One region of the Acidobacterium sp. FHG110202_01 genome, then DNA from elsewhere that is predicted to be linked to it. Evidence: riboswitches for the same ligand, from Rfam matches in the RefSeq annotation. Region 1 holds a riboswitch; the other holds the start of a gene.
What was found. A riboswitch is a leader RNA that binds a small molecule or an ion and turns the genes downstream of it on or off. The one in region 1 is predicted to bind cobalamin.

Region 1 (4,343 bases):
CGTAGGGCAGCCAGCTGCTGCAAATCTGGCTAACGGTGATTCGAAGCTCGGCACCGGCAGAACCTCCTGCACAAAACTGCCGGAAACTGGTGGCGATGTGGGTGGTGTAGTCATTTCGCTGACAAAGGATTCCAGCTCGTGCAGCTCAACAAACACTGCTGGTACCACAACACAGCGCCGGTAAGTATCCCGGTTCCATCATTCTTCAGCAGGCAGACCTGTCTCTACGGCGGGTCTGCTTGTTTCTTGTTTTACGCAAACCGAGAGATGTTTGTCAGGAGCAGGGAATGTACCGCCGCTTGGCTGTAATGCTCGCATGTCTTGCATTCACTATTTCGATCCTTCAGGCACAGACAGAGACTTCTCAACCAGGGCAATCGGAAGTAACGTCAGGCAATGAAGACTGGACGACTATTTATCTAGCAAAGAGCGGGCTTCCGCTTCATGCAACAGGAGGCGTTGTTCTCAGTAAAATAGAGCTTCAGCAGGGATGTACCCGGGAGCTGGTGCGTCTGCAATGGCGATCGAACGATCCCATTGATCTCTACGTGATACGGCCTAAGCACTTAGGAAAAATGCCTGTTGTCCTTTTTCTGTACAACTACACCTACGACATAGATGTTTTTCGAGAAGACCGCTGGTGCGAGCGCGCAGTGCATAATGGATTCGCTGTGGCCGGGTTTCCATCCGCTCTGTCCTGGCCGCGGATTCATATGCCGCGCCCCCTAACAAAATGGTTTGTTAGTGAGTTGCAGGAGGCGCTGGCTACCTCCGCCCACGACGTCCAGATGATTTTGAATTATCTGGAGACACGCGGTGATCTCAATGTGGAGCATGCGGGTATATTCGGGCAAGGATCGGGAGGGGCCATTGCCATTCTTGCTGCGGCTGCCGATCCTCGAATTGCCGCACTTGATTTGATGGATCCATGGGGTGATTGGCCAGATTGGCTGAAGGGTTCCAAACAGATATCTGAAGAAGAACGGACGGCATATCTCAAGCCTGAGTTTTTGCGACGCGTCTCAAGTCTTGATCCCGTACTTTATCTTTCACGATTAGAAGGAAAGGCTCTCCGCATTCAGCAGCTTACTTCTGACACAGCTACGCCAGCGGCTGCCAGGAAGAAGATTGTGGATGCGGTCCCGAAGACAGCACTGGTGGAACAGTATCCAGACCTGACGGCAGAAGCCAAAGCGCTGGGTGCAGAGGGCCTTGTCGGATGGTTCGGAGAGCAACTCAATATCCAGCAGACCGTGCGGAATGGGTTGTTACCTTAGCGCTTGGAGAGAGTTGGGCGCCAACCCATGCCGGAATTGCATTTACGCCGGTGGGATAGCTAACAGGCCAGCCAAATTGCGGCTATCTGCCAAGGCAATGCCGAATAATGGGCATGTTTTACCTGAAGTGAAAGAGTTGAAGAGATGCCCTAAGTTCCTATTGAGCAAAGGGTATCAATAATTAATTTCTAAGCTATTCCGTAAGTGATTGAGGATATGGTAAGCACGATTGCTGTCAAGAGTCCTTTCTAAAACCATCATTCTTCCAGAAAGTGGCTCCGCCAGACGCTGTTAAATCCAGGCGCTTTGAAGTCCATCGCAGCGTACGCTGCGCTGCCATACTCCATCACTGAATCGCGGCTCATAACACGCTATGAGGCACATTATGCCGATCCTAAAAATCGGTTGCGATTGCCTGCATTGTTTCTGCGGTTCAACGATCCTCAGCAGTCCATTCTTTATCTGGATCGCTCTACCAGAAGCTACACTCGCTGGGAGCGCCTGGACCGCTGGCTCTATCAGGGCCTTCACGATTTCGACATTCCCTGGCTTTATCGGCATAGGCCTCTTTGGGACATAATCGTTATCTTTTGTCTGTCAGGAAGAGTTTGGCTATCGATAACCGGGATCATAGTTGCCGTGAGGCGAGTTTACCTGGTGATACTGTCTGCAAGAAGTAGACAACCGAAACATCGGCTTGACCCGCACGTCCCATTGACCAGCAGACTTCTAAAACGGTATCTTTCAAGGCATCTGGTGTTCGGGAAGGCGGTGCAATTCCGCCACTACCCCGTAACTGTGAACGCTGAGAGATCGGCACTCCTTTTGGAAGCCACTGGGGATTTATGTCTCCGGGAAGGCCGCCCGATCTTGATGAAGCGCAAGTCAGGAGACCGGCCAGATGCCAGCCTGGGCTTATTCGACTTCGATGGGAGAGTTGAAAAGCATACCCGCAGTGTACGCTTCTAGGACTGCGGTGGCAGCTGCCTCAGTATTTCTTCCCGCCTGTCTTTTGAGCGTTTGCGTGAGTGACGCGGAGAACGATGCATGGGTTCAGCTTCTGCCCGAAATGTGACTCTCGTACTGGGCGGTGTCCGCAGCGGCAAGAGCCGCTATGCGTTGCAGCTCGCGTCGGGTGCGGCAAAGGTCACATTTCTTGCAACAGCGGAACATCGCCAGGACAGTGAGATGCAGCGCAAGATCGAACGACACCGCTCCGAGCGGCCTGAACACTGGACAACGATCGAAGAGCCTCTGAATCTGGCGGTAGTGATTGCATCGGCAACGGACTGCGACCTAATGATTGTGGATTGCCTGACGCTGTTCGCGGGAAAACTCCTTGAGATTTATGAAAACGATGCGGCAGCTATCAGCCAAAGAATTGATGCGCTGTGTGCGGCCCTCAAATCGAATCAATTCTCCATTGTTCTGGTTTCGAACGAGGTTGGGAGCGGAGTTGTCCCGGCTTTCGAGATGGGGAGGCGATACCGGGATCTGCTCGGCGAAATCAATCAGCGCGTCGCCGCAGTGGCTGACCATGTCGTTTTGATGGTGGCAGGACTTCCACTTGCTCTTAAGGGCTCTCTCCTCAGGGAGGGCGTATGATCCGTCCCCGCGAATCCAGGCAAGAAGCGGAAGGTAGCCAACCTGATATGGACAAACTCATTCGAGGCATAGATCCGCCGAGCGAAGATTGGCGCCAGAGGGCGCGTCTGCGCCTCGACAGCCTGACCAAGCCGCTCGGAAGTCTTGGCCGACTTGAAAATGTTGCGGCACAGGCTGCGGCTATTCGAGGCGAGAAACTCAGCGAACCAGTCCACAAGGCGGTCTTTGTCTTTGCCGCGGATCATGGGGTGGCAGAAGAGGGCGTCAGTGCGTATCCGCGTGAAGTGACCCGGCAGATGGTTCTGAATTTTCTGGCGGAGGGTGCTGCGATCAATGTGCTGGCGCGGTTGCATCAGGCCGCATTACACGTCGTCGATGTGGGAGTGGATACGGATTTTGGTTCGATTCCGGGGCTTCTCGACCGCAAGGTGCGGCGTGGTACACGGAATATGCTGCGCGAGGCCGCGATGAGCGAAGAGGAGGTTGGGAAGGCGCTGAGAGTCGGTTATCTACTTGGAGTAGAAGCTGCGGCCGCTGGGCATAACATCCTTGCGATTGGAGAAATGGGGATTGGCAACACGACCGCGGCCAGCGCTGTGACCTGTGCTCTCACGGGTACGGCGGCCGCAGAGGCGACCGGAAAAGGCACTGGAGTTGATCCCTCTGCGTATGCGAACAAGGTGCGCGTGGTCGAAGCTGCCGTCGTCAAACATTGCGGTGCTTCCATCACCACTTCGCCTGTTGAGATTTTGCGTTGCCTCGGAGGGCTTGAAATTGCCGCCATGACCGGGATGGTGCTTGCTGGCGCCAGACATCGCCTTGTTGTCGTATTAGATGGATTTATCTCTACTGCGGCGGCGGCCCTCGCGGTTGGCATGGTGCCGCATGTACTTGGGTATCTCATTGCAGGACACCGCTCGGAGGAGCCAGGACATAGGTTGCTCCAGGAACATCTCCAGTTGGATCCTTTGCTTTCCCTCGGGATGCGTCTCGGCGAAGGGACCGGAGCTGTGCTGGCAATGCCGATCATTGAATCGGCGATTGCTCTTTACCATCAGATGGCGACCTTCACTTCCGCTGGGGTAAGTGGAGCTACGCAATGAGCGTAGTGAACCAGATCCGGCGAACATGGTTCGATCTGCTCGCGGCTGTGCAGTTCCTGACCCGCTTGCGGGTTCCGGCTGGCCCCTACGAGCCGCATACTCTCGCTCGGTCAGTGAAATTCTTTCCGATTGTCGGAGCATTGATTGGCCTGGGGAGTGCTCTGTTGTATTTCCTATTGGTTCCGCATCTTCCCGTGACACTTGTTGCCGTGTTGATCGTTGGATACCTGGTCACCATCACGGGCTGCCTGCATGAAGACGGGCTTGCCGATGCTGCGGATGGCTTTGGTGGCGGAAGGGATCGCGAGAAGGTTCTGGCCATCATGCGCGACAGTCACATTGGCACATACGGAGCAGC
Region 2 (4,343 bases), on a different contig from region 1:
ACTGGAGCGGGAAGCAGCCGATGCAAACAACGTGTGGAAGCAGCTATTCGATCAGCAGCAGAAGGAGCTTGAGCTTGCACGTCTACAACTGAACGCTATGAAGGACTCCCGCAACCCCGTCTCACCCAGAGATGCAAGGCCAGTGACCACCACGGAAACGGCAAAACGCCGTGTCGGTCCTGCTGAGTGGTCGCGTATGTCTGTCCCCCAGCGTTGTGCAAGTATCGGCGTCGATTACAGCACCATCGATGTTGGCTTGCTGGAGGACCTGTTCAGCCGGAATGCAAGTCACAGTCTGGCTGCTGACCTGATGAAGCAGAATCCGCTCCGATACAGGACACTGAAGGAAACCGCCACCTGTCTGGGCATATTCGGCGCACCCAGAGGTACATTCAGGAAGAGCTAACCTTGGCAACGCTTCCCCGCCGTCTTCTTTCACGCTGTGCGGCCTAAGCCGCACAAACACTGCATACTATGCAGACGGGGATACAGCATCAGCCAGAGCGTATAACATAGTGATGAAATCGTTCCAATGGTTTACAAGCTGGCTCACCATTATCAACGACACTTCTTTGACATGACCCCTCTGCTCACGAATAATCAAACTTTCAACCAACGCATGAGGTGCTAGGGAAGACGGTGTGAATCCGCCACTGCCCCGCAACTGTAAGCGCGTTTCTGCATGTCTGGTTTTTGAGGACGTGCAAGGATGCCTGACCACAAAGCCACTGGAAAACATCCGGGAAGGCGGCAGGGCAAGAGCGCGCGAGTCAGGAGACCGGCTTCATGCGCACAGTACCGCGTTCCGAGGGGAACGGAGGAAAAATGCCAGACATTCCGCGGCGAAGCCGCTTTGCTCTCCTTTCAGTTTGCTTGTTGTTAGCAGTGATGCCAGCACGTGCTGTCGTCGTTCGTGGACGTGTTACCGATTCTCTGGGCGCCCCCATCGCCAATGCCAGCGTAGCTCTCGTTCAGAACGGGCAGGTCATCGCTTCGGGCATCACACGGAACGATGGAAGCTATCAGCTCTCTTCTTCAGCAACTGGCCGCTTCTACGTTCTGGCCGGTGGAAGATCCTTCCGCCAGCTCGCGACAGAAAGCTTCTACGGTGGCTCTCTCGATGGCATAGAGCAGAACATCCAGCTTGAACCCGAGTGGGTGCGGCAGTCGATCGTCGCCACAGAAACCGGAACACCCCTGCCGCAGGCTCAGGTAAGCGCATCTATTACGGGCTTGAACAAAACCGACTTCCTCAACCGCGCAGATATGGTCGACATCCTGCGCCAGGTTCCCGGAATAAGTGTTGTCCAGACCGGACAACGCGGCGGTGTTGCCAGCATTTTCGTGCGCGGTGGCAATTCAGACTCGAACAAAGTGCTCTTCGATGGCGCGCCCATTGAAGACATTGGCGGGCGATTCGACCTCTCCACCATTGCATCCACAGGCGTGGAGAAGGCCGAAGTCTATCGCGGTCCCAACAGCGTCCTCTACGGCTCTGACGCAGCTGCCGGAGTCATCGGCTTCAGCACGCCTCGCGGTTCCACATCGTTCCCGTCTTTGATCTACGAAGGCGACGCAGGAAACTTCGGCACCTATCGAAATGAAGTGCAGCTCGGCGGAACGCATCGCTCTCTCGACTACTATGGCGGCTTCAGCGATCTTCAGACGCAGAACTCTGTTCCCCAGAGCGAGTACCACAACATTGTCGAGACGGCGAACCTGGGATGGGCGTGGTCCGCAGCTACGACGATTCGCGTTACTGCGCGCAACGCCGACATCGCTACCGGACTACCGAATGCCTACCAGTTCTACCAGATCGCGAATGACGCCAAGCAGTCTGACCAGAACATTTTCATGACCGGAACCATCGACCACACTTTCTCCGACCGCCTGCACGGCCTCGTCCGCTATGGCATGGCACGCAAGCGCGAGGAGTCGACGCAGTGGTCGCCTACTGGAATCTATGACGCAACCGACGGCATTTATCTCGGCCTGCCAGTCACTATCAAAGGAGCCAACGGGTACTCCGTCAGCGGTCAGGCGATTCTGAACTATGCCGGAACCTATCCCATCACATCAGAGCTTGTATCCAACCGCGACAACCTCTACGTGCAGGCCGATTATCAGTTCACGCCGCACCTGATGGCCATTGCCGGCTTCCGCTTTGAAGACGAGCGTGGAAAAGACTATTATCCCGGTTTCTTGAATGACACCCTGGAGCGTGCCAACTACGACTACATGCTCCAGATCGGCGGTGATTTCCGCAATCGCCTCTTCTACTCATTTGGTGGAGGCATTCAGAAAAACCAGCTTTACGGAACTGAAGGTACGCCGCGCATCGGGCTTTCCTATTACCTCGTGCGTCCCGGAAGAGGCATCTTCCACGGCACCAAGCTCAACTTCAATTTTTCAAAGGGCGTCAAGGAGCCGACCCTCACCGATCAGTTCGATTCGCTCTACCAGGTGCTCAACACCTACGGAGGTCCGCAGTCCGCCGCACAGTATGGCATCGGGCCTATCGGAGCGGAGCATTCGCGCAGCTATGACGGCGGAGTAGAGCAGAGCCTCTTCAGCGAGCGCGTACTTCTGAGCGCAACTTACTTCCACAATGAGTTCGGGAATCAGATCGAGTCCGTTCCAGCGAGCGCGCTCTACCAGCTTCTACCGCAGCTTTCTCCCGATCAGGTTGCGCAGATCGTTGCCGCCTACAACGTGGCGCTGGCGTCGCCTACAGTGAATTCGCTGGTCTTCCGCGCACAGGGTGTCGAGAGCGAAGTGCAATACGGCATTGGCAAGAACATCTTCCTGCGTGGCGGCTATACCTATCTTGATTCTGTCGTGCAGCACTCCTTCAGCTCCGACGCGCTTGAGCCTACCTACAACACCGAGTCATCATTTCCAACTTTCCCCATAGGCGTTTACTCGCCGCTGCGTGGATCGCGTCCCTTCCGCCGTCCGCCACATACTGGCTTTATTTCAGCGTCCTACACCGGCAAGTACTGGACACTCATCGGCAACGGAGCATTCTCCAGCCGCAGCGATGACTCCACCTATCTCGGTTTCAGCGACGCCTTCTTTGGCAACTCGCTATTGCTGCCTAACCGCAACCTCGACTACGGCTACGCCAAACTCGATCTCGGCGTCGTCTATCAGGCAACGCATTGGCTTGCTGTTTACGCACAGCTTGACAACCTGCTGAGCAACCAGCATACCGGCCCGATTGGATACACATCGCTGCCGTTCAATTTCCGCACCGGCCTGCGCTTCGCCTTAGGCAAGGAAAAGAAATAACGAATGGCTCCCATCCTTTCGACATGATTTTCGCCGAAAAGGATGGGGCCCTTGAAACAGCCCTCTTCTCATCCCTGACCCTGATTCCTTACAATCAAGGCATGGTTTTAGCAGTCTCCCGCAAGCTCCTGGTTTTCTCTCTCTGTGTGCCCCTGAGCCTTTCTGCGCAACAGGTAAAGCGTGGCCGCAAATACACTCCGCCACCGCCGACCTGCAAGGTCACCGTGACCGTCACCAAGGCATCGAACGGCAAGCCCGTGGAGAACGCCGGCGTCATCTTTCATCCCATGAAGGATGGCAAGGACGACGGCAATATGGAACTGAAGACCGATGAGGACGGAAAGGCTGTAATTGACGTGATCCCCGTTGGGGACACAGTACGCCTCCAGATCGTCGCCAAGGGATACCAGACCTACGGCGCTGACTACAATCTCGAAGGTCCGACCGAGGAGATCGCCGTCAAGCTGAATCCTCCAGGCCACCAGTATTCGATTTACGAGAAGCACGACGGCTCACAGGTCGGCGGCCAGGACGAAGCTCCCAAGCCTTCAGATCAGAATCAGCCGCAGCCTCATTGAAAGGTAGGCGAGGGCTTTGGCCCTCGCAATCAACTATCCCCGCGAAGAGACGTAATCTCGATCCGACCTTCGCAGACATTCAGGGGATGATTCACTGTAAAAGCCTCGCTTGATCCCGGAGCAGAAACGCTGATGCGCGAGACCGCCGGGCATGTGTCGCCGGTTGACCAACCCATCTGGAACCATGCCTCGCCTCTCGGAGCAATCACCAGCTGCGCCTGTACCGGAGCTGCGGAGGTATTTTCGACCGCACCCGGCTCCAATTTTGCCCTCAATGCCGCTTCGCTGATGTGGTCAACGATCAGGCTGGCTGCAGGGTTCCCATGCTGATCCAGCAGAGAAACATTCGGGAAGCCGCCGATGCGGCACGGCGCAAGCCCCTGGTTGTAGAAAGCGAGCTTCACCGCGCGGTAGTTGCCATTCACAGTTGCGGCAATCTCAGTAACGGTCAGGTTCTTGTCCTGGCAAGGCTCC

Region 2: it holds a riboswitch for cobalamin, as region 1 does, so the genes downstream of both, AC5S16_RS00750 (TonB-dependent receptor) here and cobU (bifunctional adenosylcobinamide kinase/adenosylcobinamide-phosphate guanylyltransferase) in region 1, are expected to answer to the same signal.

What each region holds. Positions count from the first base shown of each region.
Region 1 is NZ_JBZYWJ010000003.1:88,964-93,306, reverse strand. Features, by position in the region: gene AC5S16_RS06740 (hypothetical protein) at 1-184, shown strand, start outside; gene AC5S16_RS06735 (alpha/beta hydrolase) at 288-1,277, shown strand; cobalamin riboswitch at 2,015-2,193, shown strand; gene cobU (bifunctional adenosylcobinamide kinase/adenosylcobinamide-phosphate guanylyltransferase) at 2,325-2,882, shown strand; gene cobT (nicotinate-nucleotide--dimethylbenzimidazole phosphoribosyltransferase) at 2,930-3,985, shown strand; gene cobS (adenosylcobinamide-GDP ribazoletransferase) at 3,982-4,343, shown strand, end outside.
Region 2 is NZ_JBZYWJ010000001.1:192,467-196,809, forward strand. Features, by position in the region: gene AC5S16_RS00745 (hypothetical protein) at 1-406, shown strand, start outside; cobalamin riboswitch at 606-801, shown strand; gene AC5S16_RS00750 (TonB-dependent receptor) at 889-3,291, shown strand; gene AC5S16_RS00755 (carboxypeptidase-like regulatory domain-containing protein) at 3,393-3,869, shown strand; gene AC5S16_RS00760 (DUF4232 domain-containing protein) at 3,899-4,343, opposite strand, start outside.